2 regions of the Peribacillus phoenicis genome follow, and region 2 is predicted to be linked to the other one. Evidence: a T-box and tRNA genes for the amino acid it is inferred to sense, from the RefSeq annotation. Region 2 holds a T-box; the other holds one or more tRNA genes.
What was found. A T-box is a leader RNA that pairs with one kind of tRNA and senses whether it is charged. The one in region 2 lies ahead of leuS (leucine--tRNA ligase), so its partner is inferred to be a tRNA-Leu.

Region 1 (9,419 bases), 750 kb from region 2:
GATTGGAGAAAGTTTATGAAATTGGCCGGGTTTTCAGAAATGAAGGAGTGTCCACAAGGCACAATCCTGAATTCACTTTGATCGAATTGTACGAAGCTTATGCGGATTACCAAGATATCATGAGTTTAACGGAAAACCTGATTGCCCATATAGCTCAAGAAGTTCTTGGGACGACTACCATCCAGTATGGGGAGTATGAGATAGAGTTAAAACCGGAATGGAAACGACTTCACATGGTTGACGCTGTAAAAGAATATACTGGTGTGGACTTCTGGACTGAAATGAGTAAAGAAGAAGCCCAGCAGCTTGCTAAAGAAAATGGGATTGAAGTTAAGGAATCCATGGAGTTCGGCCATATCGTAAATGAATTCTTTGAACAAAAGGTCGAAGATAAGTTAATTCAGCCTACATTCATCTATGGGCATCCAGTGGAAATCTCTCCTTTAGCAAAGAAAAATCCGGAAGATTCCCGTTTCACAGATCGTTTTGAGTTATTCATTGTAGGCAGGGAGCACGCAAATGCCTTCACTGAACTTAATGATCCTATTGATCAACGTCAACGCTTTGAAGCTCAATTGAAAGAACGAGAGCAAGGTAATGATGAAGCTCATGAAATGGATGAAGATTTCTTGGAGGCGTTAGAATACGGAATGCCGCCGACTGGCGGACTGGGAATTGGTGTTGACCGTTTGGTTATGCTATTGACCAATTCTCCTTCTATACGAGACGTCCTGTTATTCCCTTTAATGAGACATCGCTAATATAAGCAAAATGAGTTTTGATTGCAGGGCCGGATTCGGATGGCTGGGATCAAGGGCGTAGCTCTTGATCCTGGTAAGTCCAATTCGGTTTTTGTTTTTTAATTATAATTTCATGCCTTTCAATAGAGTGGATTCTAGGGTTTAAAAGAAAAACAACATTATCTCAAAAAAACTTTATAAAAGGTATTGCGCAGTTAACGTAATGGTGTTATATTTATATCTGTCGTTACGAACGAGTTGCAAACAGATTACAAACTTTAAAAAGTTTTAAAAAAAGTTGTTGACTTGAAGTGATGAAAGTGTTATTATAAATAAGCTGTTCCGAAAGACATTGCTCTTTGAAAACTGAACAAAACAAAGCGCCAACGTTAAATTTTAAGTGAGCACACACTATCAAAAAAGCAAATGAGCAAGTCAAACATTTCTTCGGAGAGTTTGATCCTGGCTCAGGACGAACGCTGGCGGCGTGCCTAATACATGCAAGTCGAGCGAATCGATGGGAGCTTGCTCCCTGAGATTAGCGGCGGACGGGTGAGTAACACGTGGGCAACCTGCCTATAAGACTGGGATAACTTCGGGAAACCGGAGCTAATACCGGATACGTTCTTTTCTCGCATGAGAGAAGATGGAAAGACGGTTTACGCTGTCACTTATAGATGGGCCCGCGGCGCATTAGCTAGTTGGTGAGGTAATGGCTCACCAAGGCGACGATGCGTAGCCGACCTGAGAGGGTGATCGGCCACACTGGGACTGAGACACGGCCCAGACTCCTACGGGAGGCAGCAGTAGGGAATCTTCCGCAATGGACGAAAGTCTGACGGAGCAACGCCGCGTGAACGAAGAAGGCCTTCGGGTCGTAAAGTTCTGTTGTTAGGGAAGAACAAGTACCAGAGTAACTGCTGGTACCTTGACGGTACCTAACCAGAAAGCCACGGCTAACTACGTGCCAGCAGCCGCGGTAATACGTAGGTGGCAAGCGTTGTCCGGAATTATTGGGCGTAAAGCGCGCGCAGGTGGTTCCTTAAGTCTGATGTGAAAGCCCACGGCTCAACCGTGGAGGGTCATTGGAAACTGGGGAACTTGAGTGCAGAAGAGGAAAGTGGAATTCCAAGTGTAGCGGTGAAATGCGTAGAGATTTGGAGGAACACCAGTGGCGAAGGCGACTTTCTGGTCTGTAACTGACACTGAGGCGCGAAAGCGTGGGGAGCAAACAGGATTAGATACCCTGGTAGTCCACGCCGTAAACGATGAGTGCTAAGTGTTAGAGGGTTTCCGCCCTTTAGTGCTGCAGCTAACGCATTAAGCACTCCGCCTGGGGAGTACGGCCGCAAGGCTGAAACTCAAAGGAATTGACGGGGGCCCGCACAAGCGGTGGAGCATGTGGTTTAATTCGAAGCAACGCGAAGAACCTTACCAGGTCTTGACATCCTCTGACAACCCTAGAGATAGGGCTTTCCCCTTCGGGGGACAGAGTGACAGGTGGTGCATGGTTGTCGTCAGCTCGTGTCGTGAGATGTTGGGTTAAGTCCCGCAACGAGCGCAACCCTTGATCTTAGTTGCCAGCATTCAGTTGGGCACTCTAAGGTGACTGCCGGTGACAAACCGGAGGAAGGTGGGGATGACGTCAAATCATCATGCCCCTTATGACCTGGGCTACACACGTGCTACAATGGATGGTACAAAGGGCTGCAAACCTGCGAAGGTAAGCGAATCCCATAAAGCCATTCTCAGTTCGGATTGCAGGCTGCAACTCGCCTGCATGAAGCCGGAATCGCTAGTAATCGCGGATCAGCATGCCGCGGTGAATACGTTCCCGGGCCTTGTACACACCGCCCGTCACACCACGAGAGTTTGTAACACCCGAAGTCGGTGAGGTAACCTTCATGGAGCCAGCCGCCTAAGGTGGGACAGATGATTGGGGTGAAGTCGTAACAAGGTAGCCGTATCGGAAGGTGCGGCTGGATCACCTCCTTTCTAAGGATAATTACGAGAGCGCTTTTGTTTTGTTCAGTTTTGAATGAGTAATTCATTCAAATAGGAAAGACAGTCATCACGATGTGATGGATTCTTTCTGCTTTGTTCCTTGAAAACTAGATAATAGATAGAAGGCAATTAATTTTTTTCAAAGCATCTGTAAGATCTTTTTTAACGGTTAAGTTAGAAAGGGCGCACGGTGGATGCCTTGGCACTAGGAGCCGATGAAGGACGGGACTAACACCGATATGCTTCGGGGAGCTGTAAGTAAGCTTTGATCCGGAGATTTCCGAATGGGGAAACCCACTGTTCGTAATGGAACAGTATCTTTACCTGAATACATAGGGTACTGAAGGCAGACCCGGGGAACTGAAACATCTAAGTACCCGGAGGAAGAGAAAGCAAACGCGATTTCCTGAGTAGCGGCGAGCGAAACGGAATTAGCCCAAACCAAGAGGCTTGCCTCTTGGGGTTGTAGGACACTCAACATGGAGTTACAAAGGAACGGGGTAAATGAAGCGATCTGGAAAGATCCGTCGAAGAAGGTAAAAACCCTGTAGTTGAAACTTCGTTCCCTCCTGAGTGGATCCTGAGTACGGCGGGACACGAGAAATCCCGTCGGAAGCAGGGAGGACCATCTCCCAAGGCTAAATACTCCCTAGTGACCGATAGTGAACCAGTACCGTGAGGGAAAGGTGAAAAGCACCCCGGAAGGGGAGTGAAATAGATCCTGAAACCGTGTGCCTACAAGTAGTCAAAGCCCGTTAATGGGTAATGGCGTGCCTTTTGTAGAATGAACCGGCGAGTTACGATTTCATGCGAGGTTAAGTTGATGAGACGGAGCCGCAGCGAAAGCGAGTCTGAATAGGGCGAATGAGTATGAGGTCGTAGACCCGAAACCAGGTGATCTACCCATGTCCAGGGTGAAGTTCAGGTAACACTGAATGGAGGCCCGAACCCACGCACGTTGAAAAGTGCGGGGATGAGGTGTGGGTAGCGGAGAAATTCCAATCGAACCTGGAGATAGCTGGTTCTCTCCGAAATAGCTTTAGGGCTAGCCTCAAGATGAGAGTATTGGAGGTAGAGCACTGATTGGACTAGGGGCCCCCAACGGGTTACCGAATTCAGTCAAACTCCGAATGCCAAATACTTATTCTTGGGAGTCAGACTGCGAGTGATAAGATCCGTAGTCGAAAGGGAAACAGCCCAGACCACCAGCTAAGGTCCCAAAGTATACGTTAAGTGGAAAAGGATGTGGAGTTGCTTAGACAACCAGGATGTTGGCTTAGAAGCAGCCACCATTTAAAGAGTGCGTAATAGCTCACTGGTCGAGTGACTCCGCGCCGAAAATGTACCGGGGCTAAACGTATCACCGAAGCTGTGGATTGACACCGTATGGTGTCGATGGTAGGAGAGCGTTCTAAGGGCGTTGAAGTCAGACCGGAAGGACTGGTGGAGCGCTTAGAAGTGAGAATGCCGGTATGAGTAGCGAAAGAAGGGTGAGAATCCCTTCCACCGAATGCCTAAGGTTTCCTGAGGAAGGCTCGTCCGCTCAGGGTTAGTCGGGACCTAAGCCGAGGCCGAAAGGCGTAGGCGATGGACAACAGGTTGATATTCCTGTACCACCTATACATCGTTTGAACGATGGGGGGACGCAGAAGGATAGGGTAAGCGCGCTGTTGGATATGCGCGTCCAAGCAGTTAGGCCGGAAACGAGGCAAATCCCGTTTCCATTAAGGCGGAGCTGTGATGGCGAGGGAAATATAGTACCGAAGTTCCTGATTCCACGCTGCCAAGAAAAGCCTCTAGTGAGATGTAAGGTGCCCGTACCGCAAACCGACACAGGTAGGCGAGGAGAGAATCCTAAGGTGTGCGAGAGAACTCTCGTTAAGGAACTCGGCAAAATGACCCCGTAACTTCGGGAGAAGGGGTGCTTTTTAGGGTGAATAGCCCAGAAAAGCCGCAGTGAATAGGCCCAGGCGACTGTTTAGCAAAAACACAGGTCTCTGCGAAGCCGCAAGGCGAAGTATAGGGGCTGACACCTGCCCGGTGCTGGAAGGTTAAGGGGAGAGGTTAGCGCAAGCGAAGCTTTGAACCGAAGCCCCAGTAAACGGCGGCCGTAACTATAACGGTCCTAAGGTAGCGAAATTCCTTGTCGGGTAAGTTCCGACCCGCACGAAAGGTGTAACGATCTGGGCACTGTCTCAACGAGAGACTCGGTGAAATTATAGTACCTGTGAAGATGCAGGTTACCCGCGACAGGACGGAAAGACCCCGTGGAGCTTTACTGCAGCCTGATATTGAATTTTGGTACAGCTTGTACAGGATAGGTAGGAGCCTGAGAAGCCGGAGCGCCAGCTTCGGTGGAGGCGTTGGTGGGATACTACCCTGGCTGTATTGAAATTCTAACCCGCGCCCCTTATCGGGGTGGGAGACAGTGTCAGGTGGGCAGTTTGACTGGGGCGGTCGCCTCCTAAAGAGTAACGGAGGCGCCCAAAGGTTCCCTCAGAATGGTTGGAAATCATTCGTAGAGTGTAAAGGCACAAGGGAGCTTGACTGCGAGACCTACAAGTCGAGCAGGGACGAAAGTCGGGCTTAGTGATCCGGTGGTTCCGCATGGAAGGGCCATCGCTCAACGGATAAAAGCTACCCCGGGGATAACAGGCTTATCTCCCCCAAGAGTCCACATCGACGGGGAGGTTTGGCACCTCGATGTCGGCTCATCGCATCCTGGGGCTGTAGTCGGTCCCAAGGGTTGGGCTGTTCGCCCATTAAAGCGGTACGCGAGCTGGGTTCAGAACGTCGTGAGACAGTTCGGTCCCTATCCGTCGCGGGCGCAGGAAATTTGAGAGGAGCTGTCCTTAGTACGAGAGGACCGGGATGGACGCACCGCTGGTGTACCAGTTGTCTTGCCAAAGGCATAGCTGGGTAGCTACGTGCGGACGGGATAAGTGCTGAAAGCATCTAAGCATGAAGCCCCCCTCAAGATGAGATTTCCCATGGCGCAAGCTAGTAAGATCCCTGAAAGATGATCAGGTTGATAGGTCAGAGGTGGAAGCGTGGCGACATGTGGAGCTGACTGATACTAATAGATCGAGGACTTAACCAACGCTTTTAAAAAAATGAAATACCTTCTTATTATCTAGTTTTGAAGGAACAACGTTCCTTATATGTTTGGTGGCGATAGCGAAGAGGTCACACCCGTTCCCATTCCGAACACGGCAGTTAAGCTCTTCAGCGCCGATGGTAGTTGGGGGTTTCCCCCTGTGAGAGTAGGACGCCGCCAAGCAGTTATATATGGAGGATTAGCTCAGCTGGGAGAGCATCTGCCTTACAAGCAGAGGGTCGGCGGTTCGATCCCGTCATCCTCCACCATTTTTACACTTGCCGGTGTAGCTCAACTGGTAGAGCAACTGACTTGTAATCAGTAGGTTGGGGGTTCAAGTCCTCTTGCCGGCACCATTTTCATACAAGCTTGATATAGCATATATAAATAGTTTATATGAGCCATTAGCTCAGTTGGTAGAGCATCTGACTTTTAATCAGAGGGTCGAAGGTTCGAATCCTTCATGGCTCACCATTTTATTATGCGGGTGTGGCGGAATTGGCAGACGCACCAGACTTAGGATCTGGCGCCGCAAGGCGTGGGGGTTCAAGTCCCTTCACCCGCATGTTCGCGGAAGTAGTTCAGTGGTAGAATACAACCTTGCCAAGGTTGGGGTCGCGGGTTCGAATCCCGTCTTCCGCTCCACTATTTATTTATGCCGGGGTGGCGGAACTGGCAGACGCACAGGACTTAAAATCCTGCGGTAGGTGACTACCGTACCGGTTCGATTCCGGTCCTCGGCACCATCTTAATATGCGCCCGTAGCTCAATTGGATAGAGCATCTGACTACGAATCAGAAGGTTGTAGGTTCGACTCCCGCCGGGCGCACCATATTTTTTTTCGGGAAGTAGCTCAGCTTGGTAGAGCACTTGGTTTGGGACCAAGGGGTCGCAGGTTCGAATCCTGTCTTCCCGACCATTATTTTTTCGGGGCCTTAGCTCAGCTGGGAGAGCGCCTGCCTTGCACGCAGGAGGTCAGCGGTTCGATCCCGCTAGGCTCCACCAAAAAAACTTGACAAGCCGTTTTGGGTTTGTTATGATATGAAAGTTGATTCTTTAAGAAGAGTCAAATTGCTCTTTGAAAACTGAACAAAACAAAGCGCCAACGTTAAATTTTAAGTGAGCACACACTATCAAAAAAGCAAATGAGCAAGTCAAACATTTCTTCGGAGAGTTTGATCCTGGCTCAGGACGAACGCTGGCGGCGTGCCTAATACATGCAAGTCGAGCGAATCGATGGGAGCTTGCTCCCTGAGATTAGCGGCGGACGGGTGAGTAACACGTGGGCAACCTGCCTATAAGACTGGGATAACTTCGGGAAACCGGAGCTAATACCGGATACGTTCTTTTCTCGCATGAGAGAAGATGGAAAGACGGTTTACGCTGTCACTTATAGATGGGCCCGCGGCGCATTAGCTAGTTGGTGAGGTAATGGCTCACCAAGGCGACGATGCGTAGCCGACCTGAGAGGGTGATCGGCCACACTGGGACTGAGACACGGCCCAGACTCCTACGGGAGGCAGCAGTAGGGAATCTTCCGCAATGGACGAAAGTCTGACGGAGCAACGCCGCGTGAACGAAGAAGGCCTTCGGGTCGTAAAGTTCTGTTGTTAGGGAAGAACAAGTACCAGAGTAACTGCTGGTACCTTGACGGTACCTAACCAGAAAGCCACGGCTAACTACGTGCCAGCAGCCGCGGTAATACGTAGGTGGCAAGCGTTGTCCGGAATTATTGGGCGTAAAGCGCGCGCAGGTGGTTCCTTAAGTCTGATGTGAAAGCCCACGGCTCAACCGTGGAGGGTCATTGGAAACTGGGGAACTTGAGTGCAGAAGAGGAAAGTGGAATTCCAAGTGTAGCGGTGAAATGCGTAGAGATTTGGAGGAACACCAGTGGCGAAGGCGACTTTCTGGTCTGTAACTGACACTGAGGCGCGAAAGCGTGGGGAGCAAACAGGATTAGATACCCTGGTAGTCCACGCCGTAAACGATGAGTGCTAAGTGTTAGAGGGTTTCCGCCCTTTAGTGCTGCAGCTAACGCATTAAGCACTCCGCCTGGGGAGTACGGCCGCAAGGCTGAAACTCAAAGGAATTGACGGGGGCCCGCACAAGCGGTGGAGCATGTGGTTTAATTCGAAGCAACGCGAAGAACCTTACCAGGTCTTGACATCCTCTGACAACCCTAGAGATAGGGCTTTCCCCTTCGGGGGACAGAGTGACAGGTGGTGCATGGTTGTCGTCAGCTCGTGTCGTGAGATGTTGGGTTAAGTCCCGCAACGAGCGCAACCCTTGATCTTAGTTGCCAGCATTCAGTTGGGCACTCTAAGGTGACTGCCGGTGACAAACCGGAGGAAGGTGGGGATGACGTCAAATCATCATGCCCCTTATGACCTGGGCTACACACGTGCTACAATGGATGGTACAAAGGGCTGCAAACCTGCGAAGGTAAGCGAATCCCATAAAGCCATTCTCAGTTCGGATTGCAGGCTGCAACTCGCCTGCATGAAGCCGGAATCGCTAGTAATCGCGGATCAGCATGCCGCGGTGAATACGTTCCCGGGCCTTGTACACACCGCCCGTCACACCACGAGAGTTTGTAACACCCGAAGTCGGTGAGGTAACCTTCATGGAGCCAGCCGCCTAAGGTGGGACAGATGATTGGGGTGAAGTCGTAACAAGGTAGCCGTATCGGAAGGTGCGGCTGGATCACCTCCTTTCTAAGGATAATTACGAGAGCGCTTTTGTTTTGTTCAGTTTTGAATGAGTAATTCATTCAAATAGGAAAGACAGTCATCACGATGTGATGGATTCTTTCTGCTTTGTTCCTTGAAAACTAGATAATAGATAGAAGGCAATTAATTTTTTTCAAAGCATCTGTAAGATCTTTTTTAACGGTTAAGTTAGAAAGGGCGCACGGTGGATGCCTTGGCACTAGGAGCCGATGAAGGACGGGACTAACACCGATATGCTTCGGGGAGCTGTAAGTAAGCTTTGATCCGGAGATTTCCGAATGGGGAAACCCACTGTTCGTAATGGAACAGTATCTTTACCTGAATACATAGGGTACTGAAGGCAGACCCGGGGAACTGAAACATCTAAGTACCCGGAGGAAGAGAAAGCAAACGCGATTTCCTGAGTAGCGGCGAGCGAAACGGAATTAGCCCAAACCAAGAGGCTTGCCTCTTGGGGTTGTAGGACACTCAACATGGAGTTACAAAGGAACGGGGTAAATGAAGCGATCTGGAAAGATCCGTCGAAGAAGGTAAAAACCCTGTAGTTGAAACTTCGTTCCCTCCTGAGTGGATCCTGAGTACGGCGGGACACGAGAAATCCCGTCGGAAGCAGGGAGGACCATCTCCCAAGGCTAAATACTCCCTAGTGACCGATAGTGAACCAGTACCGTGAGGGAAAGGTGAAAAGCACCCCGGAAGGGGAGTGAAATAGATCCTGAAACCGTGTGCCTACAAGTAGTCAAAGCCCGTTAATGGGTAATGGCGTGCCTTTTGTAGAATGAACCGGCGAGTTACGATTTCATGCGAGGTTAAGTTGATGAGACGGAGCCGCAGCGAAAGCGAGTCTGA
Region 2 (9,419 bases):
TGTTCCACGGCATATTTAATGCCTAGTGCAATTTTCTCATTATCTCCATATCCTGAAGAGTCCAAGACCTTTACAGGCAAGATTTTAGCTACTGGATTGATTCCTTGCATGGAATAACCATTATCTGCTTTTGCAGCGATGATTCCGGATACATGTGTACCATGGCCATTGTCATCGATTGCTTTTTCTTTCTTATCAATGAAATTCTTACCATCCTTCATTTCAACAATACCTTGTAAATCCGCCAGTGAATCATCGACACCTGTGTCGATAACCGCTACCAATGTATCTTTTAAATTACGTTTCTTAATAAGGTTCTGCAGTTTTTCGTTATCGATGTCCGCTCCCTTTATGCCTTCATCGCCCCCGGCGTTATTTAAAGACCATTGATACGGTGATTGTATGTCGGCAGAAAGTGCTTTGTACGTTTTTACCGGCTCGATATATTCCACTTCCGGAAGTTTTTCGATACTGGATAGAGCTGCTGTGCTCATTTTAGCTTGGTTCTTTAACTCTACAACATACATATCATCATACAGAACCTCTTGTTGCTTAGGTGCCGATAATGTTCCATATCCTTTTCCGCTTAGGACAGCGCTTAATGACTTCCCAGGTTTAAGTTTGACGATATATTTGTTCTTTACATTTTTCGAAGCAGGAAGTTCGATTCCCGCTTTGCTTGCGATATCGACGATTTTCTCACCTGCAAGATTATCAAGATCGATTTTCTTTGCCAGGCTGTCCATATCCTTTTTCAATCCAGCCGGTGCGGCATCTGCAGCCATAGTGAACAATTCTTTAATCGCTTTTTGCTGATCTTTGTTAATGTCTTCGGTGCTGCTTGCTCCGTTTTCATTAATATCATCAATCAGGTCCTTAATGACGACTAAATGATCATAGACGGCTTCCCTGGCTTTTTTATTACCAGCAAGATGAAGGGCCAGGAATGGCGAAGCTTTATAGTATAAAGAGGAAAGGGTGCGTCCCTCAGACGACTTCGTGAGAACTTCATCTCTAAACACGCGGAGTGTTTTCAACATGGATTCTCCCGTTTTCTTATCGTTTACACTCAGTTCAACCGGGCAAGATTCAAGCTCTTCCCCTTCGTCCCCGGCAGATGGCGGCAATGTCACTGAATGAGCATTGATGGAGTATTCAGCTACATTTTTTGCATCCGGGATGGGATTTCCCTCATCATCCGTATCGCCGAAATATTCAACTTTAACATAATATGTTCCTTCCCAAGCATATGGGAAATCGACTACAGCTTTTTCATCAGGATAAGAAGAGACAATATAATTGCTCTCATCCTTTTCTGCTTTTTCTTTATCTTGATATACGGAGATATTCAAGACTTTGTCCGAATTGACTTCGAACTCAATATGGGAAAACTTTTGTACTTCTTCTGTTGTGGGACTGATTTGGTACCATTGGACATCCGGTTTTTCAAACTTTCCGTCCAGAGTGTCCCCATTTTTAATCGTTTTTACATTTTCAATAGGCGTTGCAGCTGCAGCTTGAGAATTTAGCGGAACCATCAAGCTGAATATCAGTGTAAAAATAAGTACACACGCCGTAATTCGACTCACATTCTTAAATTTCACGGTTTCCCCTCCAATAATTGGTTAAAAAATAACAGTACTATACCAAACTATCACACTGTAAAATTTTATCAACCAATTTTTTCCCTTTTTTATGTCAAATGCTTGATATATATGGCCATAGAGCTAAAAAATGATTCTCATGAACCAATTAAGCAAGATATTTGCGTTCCGATGCTCCTCTCATGACGATAGTAGATGTCCAATTGGTAGATTGATCGCTAATAGATTTAAATCGGTGAGAATCCTAACATGACCTAATCCCTAGTTCTGCCTGCCCACGAAAAAAAAGCTGCCCAGCAGTAAAAATATGCGGGACAGCTTCCAATCGATTTATTTAGTTTGCGACGATATTGACTAATTTGCCTGGTACGGCAATCACTTTACGAATGGTTTTTCCATCGATTTGTTCTTTGATGGAATCATCACCCATCGCGATTTCTTCCAGTTTTTCTCTCGTAGTGTCAGTCGGCACCATTAATTTCGCTTTGACTTTTCCGTTGATTTGGATGACGATTTCGACTTCGTTATCCACTAACTTCGCTTCGTCGAAAGCAGGCCATGTTCCGTACGTGATGCTCTCGGAATGGCCCAGTTTAGACCAAAGCTCCTCGGCGATGTGCGGTGCAACCGGTGCAAGCAGCTTTACGAAGCCTTCGATATATACTTTAGGAAGCGATTCCGCTTTATAAGCATCATTAATGAATACCATCAATTGTGATATCGCCGTATTGAATTTCAATTCCTCATAGTTCTCGGTCACTTTTTTAACCGTTTGATGATAGACTTTTTCAAGCTTGCCCGTGTCATCCGTTTCGGTCATCTTATCTGTGATCGTACCGTCATCATTGACTAATAAACGCCAGATGCGGTCAAGGAATCGGCGGGAACCGTCCAATCCGTTTGTGGACCAAGCAATCGAAGCATCCAATGGCCCCATGAACATTTCGTACATGCGAAGTGTATCGGCACCATGGCTTTCAACGATATCATCCGGGTTCACGACATTCCCTTTTGATTTACTCATTTTTTCATTATTCTCGCCAAGGATCATTCCTTGGTTAAATAGGTTTTGGAATGGCTCCTTCGTTGGCACGACACCGATATCGTACAGGAATTTATGCCAGAAACGAGCGTAAAGCAAGTGAAGCACCGCATGCTCAGCGCCGCCAATATAAATGTCGACCGGCATCCATTCTTTTAATTTTTCAGGATCTGCAAGTGCTTCCTTGTTGTCCGGATCGATATAACGAAGGAAGTACCAGCTGCTGCCTGCCCACTGTGGCATCGTGTTTGTCTCACGGCGCCCTTTTCGTCCATTTTCATCCGTTACATTCACCCATTCCGATATGTTAGCAAGTGGTGATTCGCCTGTACCTGAAGGCTTGATATCCGTAGCTTTCGGTAAAATCAAGGGAAGATCTTCTTCCTTCACTGCAGACATCGTGCCGTCTTCCCAATGAATGATTGGAATCGGTTCACCCCAGTAACGCTGACGGCTGAATAACCAGTCGCGAAGACGGTATGTTATTTTCTTCGTACCGATTTCTTTTTCTTCCAGCCATTTGATCATGGTCGAAATGCCTTCTTCTTTATTCAATCCATCAAGGAATTCCGAATTCACATGAAGACCATCGCCTGTATATGCTTCACTTGTCACATCTCCGCCAGCTACGACTTCCTTGATCGGCAAGTCGAACTTGACTGCAAATTCATAATCACGCTCATCATGGGCAGGAACGGCCATGATTGCACCTGTTCCATAGCTGATCAACACGTAATCGGCAATCCAGATCGGCATTTTTTCGCCATTTACCGGGTTAATGGCATAAGCCCCCGTGAACACGCCTGATTTATCCTTGGCCAAGTCTGTTCTTTCCAAATCGCTTTTATGTTTCACTTCATCTAAATAGGCTTCAACCGCCGCTCTTTGATCAGCCGACGTAATCTTATCTACAAACTGATGTTCAGGTGCCAATACTGCATATGTTGCACCGAATAACGTATCCGGACGAGTCGTGAACACCGTGAATGTATCATCAAAGCCATCAATATTGAATGTAACCTCCGCTCCCTCGGAACGGCCAATCCAGTTACGCTGCATATCCTTGATGTTTTCCGGCCAATCCACATCGTTCAAATCGTCGATCAAGCGGTCTGCATACGCAGTGATACGAAGCATCCACTGTTTCATCGGGCGGCGCTCAACCGGATGGCCTCCACGCTCACTTTTCCCATCGATGACTTCTTCATTAGCCAATACCGTGCCAAGTGCCGGACACCAGTTAACGGCAACTTCATCAATATATGCAAGGCCCTTTTCATATAATTTCAAGAAGATCCACTGCGTCCATTTGTAATAGTCGGGATCTGTCGTGTTTATTTCGCGATCCCAGTCATAAGAAAAACCTAGGGCTTTGATTTGGCGGCGGAACGTGTTGATGTTGTGCTCCGTGAATTCGGCTGGATCATTGCCCGTATCGATCGCATATTGCTCTGCCGGAAGTCCAAAAGCGTCCCAGCCGATCGGATGCAATACATTATACCCCTGCGCCCGTTTCATCCGTGCCAGGATATCGCTTGCCGTATAACCTTCCGGGTGCCCCACATGAAGACCTGCCCCTGAAGGATATGGGAACATATCCAGCGCGTAGAATTTACGTTTGCCGCTTTCTTCACCTGTCTTGAATGTCTTATTGCCTTCCCAATACTTTTGCCATTTCGTTTCTATGCTCCTATGGTCAAAACTCATATGATTTCCTCCTAATTTCCGTATAAAAAAACAATAAAAAACCCCTCATCCCAAAATAGGGACGAGAGGATTATGTATATCTTCCCGCGGTACCACCCACATTGGCGATAGCTAAAATCCGCCCAGCTTAAAATATCCGTAACATGGATTAAAACGCCAGGCATTACTTTTCACCTTCACACCCGGGACTCCAAGGCGAGTTCACGACCATCCCAGGTTGACTTGCACCACCCGTCAACTCTCTTTACTGGTTTAAACCGTTACTATTCCTCATCATAGTCTTTATGAGAATATTGGATTTTATTACATTCTAGTCAATTTCAACGATAATTGCAATAGCCGTACATAAACATTATCGACAGGTTTTTCTTTATATATGCGAATTCAAGAAAAATCGTGCAAAAAAGGGAGCTATTCATTCATAGCTCCCTTGCTTCCATTTAATGTCGCAGTAAAGTCATTTCATTCCTCAATTGATTCAACTGCTGCTTCATCCGCGAAAGCATTTCCCGTTGCTGGTCATTCGAACTGGCATACAATCGTTCCATATCCGTCAAAGCCTCTTCGATATACCTTTGCGAATTTTGAAATTGTTCATCATCATAATGCTCCTGCCGTGAGGCCTCGTTGAATTCAAACTCTGCAAAATGGAGAGCACCTTCACATTGCTCTAAAAAATGATCGACGGATTGTCTGGTTGCCATTTCAAACCCTCTCCTTCGCGTCTCATTTGGATGATTCGGAATCATCTTGTCTAGTTTGAGCAAATAACGGGTGGATTATCATTTTTTTTGAGCAATCAACCTTTATCCCAAAACTTTTCACCTTGATGGGAAATGAATTGCTCAATCCATTCGGCAAAACCCATGTGGAGTTTCTCGCCTTCTTCAAAATCATCGATATGGCCTTTTACCATTAAATACTCCTTATCGCCTTTAGCGACGGCTTCCCCATCAATGACGATATTATCTTGATAAATGCAGGCCACTTTATAGCATCCCTCGTAGGAATTTTCATATGTGTAATTAATAATATCATCCAGGCTGTATAAATCATTTTCCCCGCCCGATTCTCGTGTTTCGAACAGACGGCATCCATTGGTTATTTTTAAAAACTCCTTATAATCCTCGGGCAGAAGCAGTCCGGTTTTCTTTTCAAAGGAATGAATTTGTTCATCCGAAGCAGGTGAATTGAAGGTGCAAGTGGCTTTGTATATGAATCCATCTTCATTTTCTTCGATCACCTGATTATTTTCGGCTAATTTCTTTTTCATTTGATTAATCGCTTCTTCAACTTGACCGGTCATGTCCATCAGCTCCCGATTGGATATAGTCATTCAAAGATATACTGGGAATAGCAGCAAAATGTTTAGCCCTCAAGTATACAGTATACGCTTATTTTTCAAAAAAAGACCTAGCTGCGAGAATGTTGTATAATATATGTTGCGATTTAATTTATTTAGGAGGTTGCTGATTTGAATCAGGCAAACCCGTTTATATATGCAACGGATAACAAACGATATCATACATGGAATTACCACCTGAGGGAACATTTTGGACATAAGGTTTTTAAAGTTGCCCTGGATGGCGGCTTTGACTGCCCGAACCGTGATGGCACCGTCGCACATGGCGGCTGTACCTTCTGCAGTGCCTCAGGCTCTGGTGACTTTGCGGGCAACAGGGTTGAACCCCTCGACGTCCAGTTTAAGAAGATCAGCGAACGGATGCATCACAAATGGAAAGATGGAAAATATATGGCCTATTTCCAAGCGTTCACGAATACGCATGCCCCAGTGGAAGAACTTCGCGAGAAATATGAAAGTGTATTGACCCAGGAGGGTGTCGTCGGTCTCTCCATTGCGACACGTCCGGATTGCCTTCCAGATGATGTAGTCGAGTATTTAGCCGAATTGAACGAACGGACCTACCTTTGGGTGGAGCTGGGTCTCCAGACAGTTCATGAAAAGACCGCGACGATGATCAACCGTGCCCATGACTTCGATTGCTACAAAGAAGGCGTCGATAAACTGCGGAAACATGGGATCCGCATATGCTCCCATATCATCAATGGCCTTCCTCAGGAAGATTACGGCATGATGCTGGAAACAGCCCGGGAAGTTGCCAAACTCGATGTGCAGGGGATAAAGATCCATTTACTTCATTTATTAAAAGGGACACCGATGGTCAAACAATACGAAAAAGGCCTGCTCGAGTTTCTTGACCGTGACGATTATGTCAGCCTGGTATGTGACCAGCTGGAAATAATCCCCCCAGAAATGATTGTTCACCGCATTACGGGTGACGGTCCGATCGATTTGATGATCGGTCCAATGTGGAGCGTCAATAAATGGGATGTCTTGAATGCCATTGATGCCGAATTGAAACGCCGTAACAGCTGGCAAGGAAAAAATCATCATACGGAGGTACAATCATGAAACTTGACCGAATTTTGCCATTCGCCAGGATTCTGCTTGAAAAAGCGGTCCATCCCGGGGATATAACCATTGATTGCACGATGGGCAACAGTTTTGATACGGTCTTTCTTGCAGGACTTACAGGTGAAAACGGGCATGTCTATAGTTTTGATATTCAGAAAGAAGCCATCCAAACCACAGCGGCGAAACTAAAGGCCGAGAATTTACAAGAGTGCTGCACCCTCATTCACGATGGGCATCAACATTTGAGCAAATACATCGGGAAAGAGCATTCCGGAAAGGTCACGGGTGCCATATTCAACCTGGGCTACCTTCCTGGCGGTGACAAATCAATCATCACCCAAGCCGATACGACGATATCAGCCATTGAACAGCTATTCGAACTGCTGGCGCCTGAAGGCATCATCATCCTCGTCATTTACCATGGTCATCCAGGGGGATCGGCAGAACGGGATGCATTGATGGATTATGTACAGAACTTCCCTCAACAGAAAGCCCATATCCTGAAATACGGGTTCATCAACCAATCAAACAATCCGCCATTCATTGTCGCGATTGAAAAGAGATGATAAATCTGACACCGTTCTGTTCGAACGGTGTTTTTTTCAATCCCAACTCGCAGAAGCAGAATTACCAATCACAACATTTTGAATTTTTCGTCTATAATGATTATAATGATAGAAAATAGATAAGAGGGTGCAGAAAATGGAACATTTGCCTACTTCATTACTGACGGATATATTATCTGAAAAAATCAAAAGGGATTCAAGTGAACAATACGGGGAGTTTGTCAGCTCGCTTAACTCGTTGACAGAAAACCAAAAAACCATGGAGGACCTCAAACAATTCGATCACCATTTTGATAGGTTCCTGCCACAGCTCGATTTAATGATTTCCACTCAAAACCATGAAGCGATCATGAATATGAAAGCGACGCTTTTGGACCTATTCGCCAATGACTTAACCTTCAAATCCATTCATCTTCTATCAACCGCATTATCCAATAAAAAAGAACTTACACACTTGAACCAATTTATGTACCCGGTTACTTTCTGGGCACCGGTGATCAAGTCGAACGAGTTGCTTAAAAACGCAGGCTGATTCAAATAAAAAAACTGCCGAAGGTCTAACCTCGGCAGTTTTTTATTTATCCTGAAGTATGTACTGATCAAACGACATACCCTAATATTTTTAAACGGTTTTCAACAAAACTCAGTGCATATTGAAATACATCATCACGCTCTGGTTCATTGAAGATTTCATGATATAGCTTCGGCCATTCCTTATATTGCTTTTCACTGGCCAAGTTATAATTAAACCACTCACGAACCGCCTTCTTGTTCACGACTCGGTCATCTCCACCCTGCATGACCAAAAGCGGCACATCCTGAAATTCAGGAATCTCTTCAAAAGCATCCTTCATAGCCTGTGCAAGCTCGCGATACCAGCGAACCGAAACCCTTGTGATATATAATGTATCGTTTCTATCGGATTCACGGATTTCTGCGCTTCTCGTCGCCATTTCAGGTGTCAATCCAGATTCAACCCTGAACTTAGGCATCACGATGTTCAAACCATGCGAGATGGTTGTAAGGAACTTCGGCGGCTTCGTCACGAGGCCCAAGCATGGAGAAGAAAGAATTACCCCTGCAATGTCCCATTCCTCTTCCTGAAGAAGGCGTATCGAAATCAAACCACCCATGCTGTGTCCAAGTAAAAAGACCGGCAACGAATATTCGTAAGCCTCTTCTATCCAGCTTTTCACTTCGTCCAAATACTCATCAAAGGAATCGATATGTCCCCGGTAGGCGCGAGTAGTCATACCCTGCCCAGGAAGGTCGCCCATGACGACATGGTATCCAGCCGAAAGCCACATTTGTGTTACCCACTTATAACGTCCGTGATGTTCCATTGCCCCATGAATGATGACAATGACGCCCTTTGCGTCTCCTTCTGTCTCCCATTTCCACATTCGAAATCCCCCTTTCACTTTTCACTTGTTGTGTACGATCCATGATAGTTAAAATAATATATATAAATTATAACCATATTCGTGATTTTCGACAAAAAAGAAATCTAACAAGTTGTACATTGCTATTATAAATAGCCAAGTGTATATGCATACGGTATATTAAAATAATACATAAAAACACTCACTTCGGAAAGGAAATGATTGAAAATGATTATTTATCCGTATAAAGGCAAAGAACCTGAAATCGCCGAAAGCGCTTATATTGCTGAGAATGCTGTCGTGACAGGTGATGTCAAAATTGGCGACGAAACATCAATTTGGTTCAATTCCGTCATTCGCGGTGATGTATCCCCAACCATCATCGGGAAAAAAGTCAGTATACAGGATAACAGCGTCCTGCACCAAAGCCCAAATAATCCATTGATCATCGAGGATGAAGTAACCATTGGCCATCAGGTCATTTTACATAGCTGTAAAGTCCGTAAAGGAGCTCTGATCGGCATGGGATCGATTGTACTTGATGAAGCCGAAATCGGCGAAGGGGCCTTCATCGGTGCCGGCAGTCTCGTTCCCCAAGGTAAAGTCATTCCACCGAACATGCTGGCATTCGGACGCCCAGCTAAAGTCATTCGCGAAATCAACGAAGAAGATCGCCAGGAT

Region 1: it has a tRNA-Leu gene. The T-box ahead of leuS (leucine--tRNA ligase) is inferred to sense a tRNA for this amino acid. The anticodon was not compared.

Annotation. Positions count from the first base shown of each region.
Region 1 is NZ_JBDFMF010000001.1:5,247,822-5,257,240, forward strand. It holds gene lysS (lysine--tRNA ligase) at 1-761, shown strand, start outside; rRNA gene ABC374_RS26025 (16S ribosomal RNA) at 1,185-2,735, shown strand; rRNA gene ABC374_RS26030 (23S ribosomal RNA) at 2,912-5,844, shown strand; rRNA gene rrf (5S ribosomal RNA) at 5,909-6,024, shown strand; tRNA gene ABC374_RS26040 (tRNA-Val) at 6,035-6,110, shown strand; tRNA gene ABC374_RS26045 (tRNA-Thr) at 6,122-6,197, shown strand; tRNA gene ABC374_RS26050 (tRNA-Lys) at 6,240-6,315, shown strand; tRNA gene ABC374_RS26055 (tRNA-Leu) at 6,325-6,406, shown strand; tRNA gene ABC374_RS26060 (tRNA-Gly) at 6,412-6,486, shown strand; tRNA gene ABC374_RS26065 (tRNA-Leu) at 6,499-6,587, shown strand; tRNA gene ABC374_RS26070 (tRNA-Arg) at 6,597-6,673, shown strand; tRNA gene ABC374_RS26075 (tRNA-Pro) at 6,684-6,760, shown strand; tRNA gene ABC374_RS26080 (tRNA-Ala) at 6,771-6,846, shown strand; rRNA gene ABC374_RS26085 (16S ribosomal RNA) at 7,005-8,555, shown strand; rRNA gene ABC374_RS26090 (23S ribosomal RNA) at 8,732-9,419, shown strand, end outside.
Region 2 is NZ_JBDFMF010000001.1:4,496,209-4,505,627, forward strand. It holds gene ABC374_RS22210 (Ig-like domain-containing protein) at 1-1,604, opposite strand, end outside; gene leuS (leucine--tRNA ligase) at 1,939-4,353, opposite strand; T-box leader at 4,408-4,639, opposite strand; gene ABC374_RS22220 (DUF2524 family protein) at 4,794-5,057, opposite strand; gene ABC374_RS22225 (SMI1/KNR4 family protein) at 5,153-5,659, opposite strand; gene mnmL (tRNA modification radical SAM protein MnmL/YtqA) at 5,828-6,787, shown strand; gene mnmM (tRNA 5-(aminomethyl)-2-thiouridylate-methyltransferase MnmM) at 6,784-7,356, shown strand; gene ABC374_RS22240 (hypothetical protein) at 7,493-7,888, shown strand; gene ABC374_RS22245 (alpha/beta hydrolase) at 7,956-8,759, opposite strand; gene ABC374_RS22250 (gamma carbonic anhydrase) at 8,970-9,419, shown strand, end outside.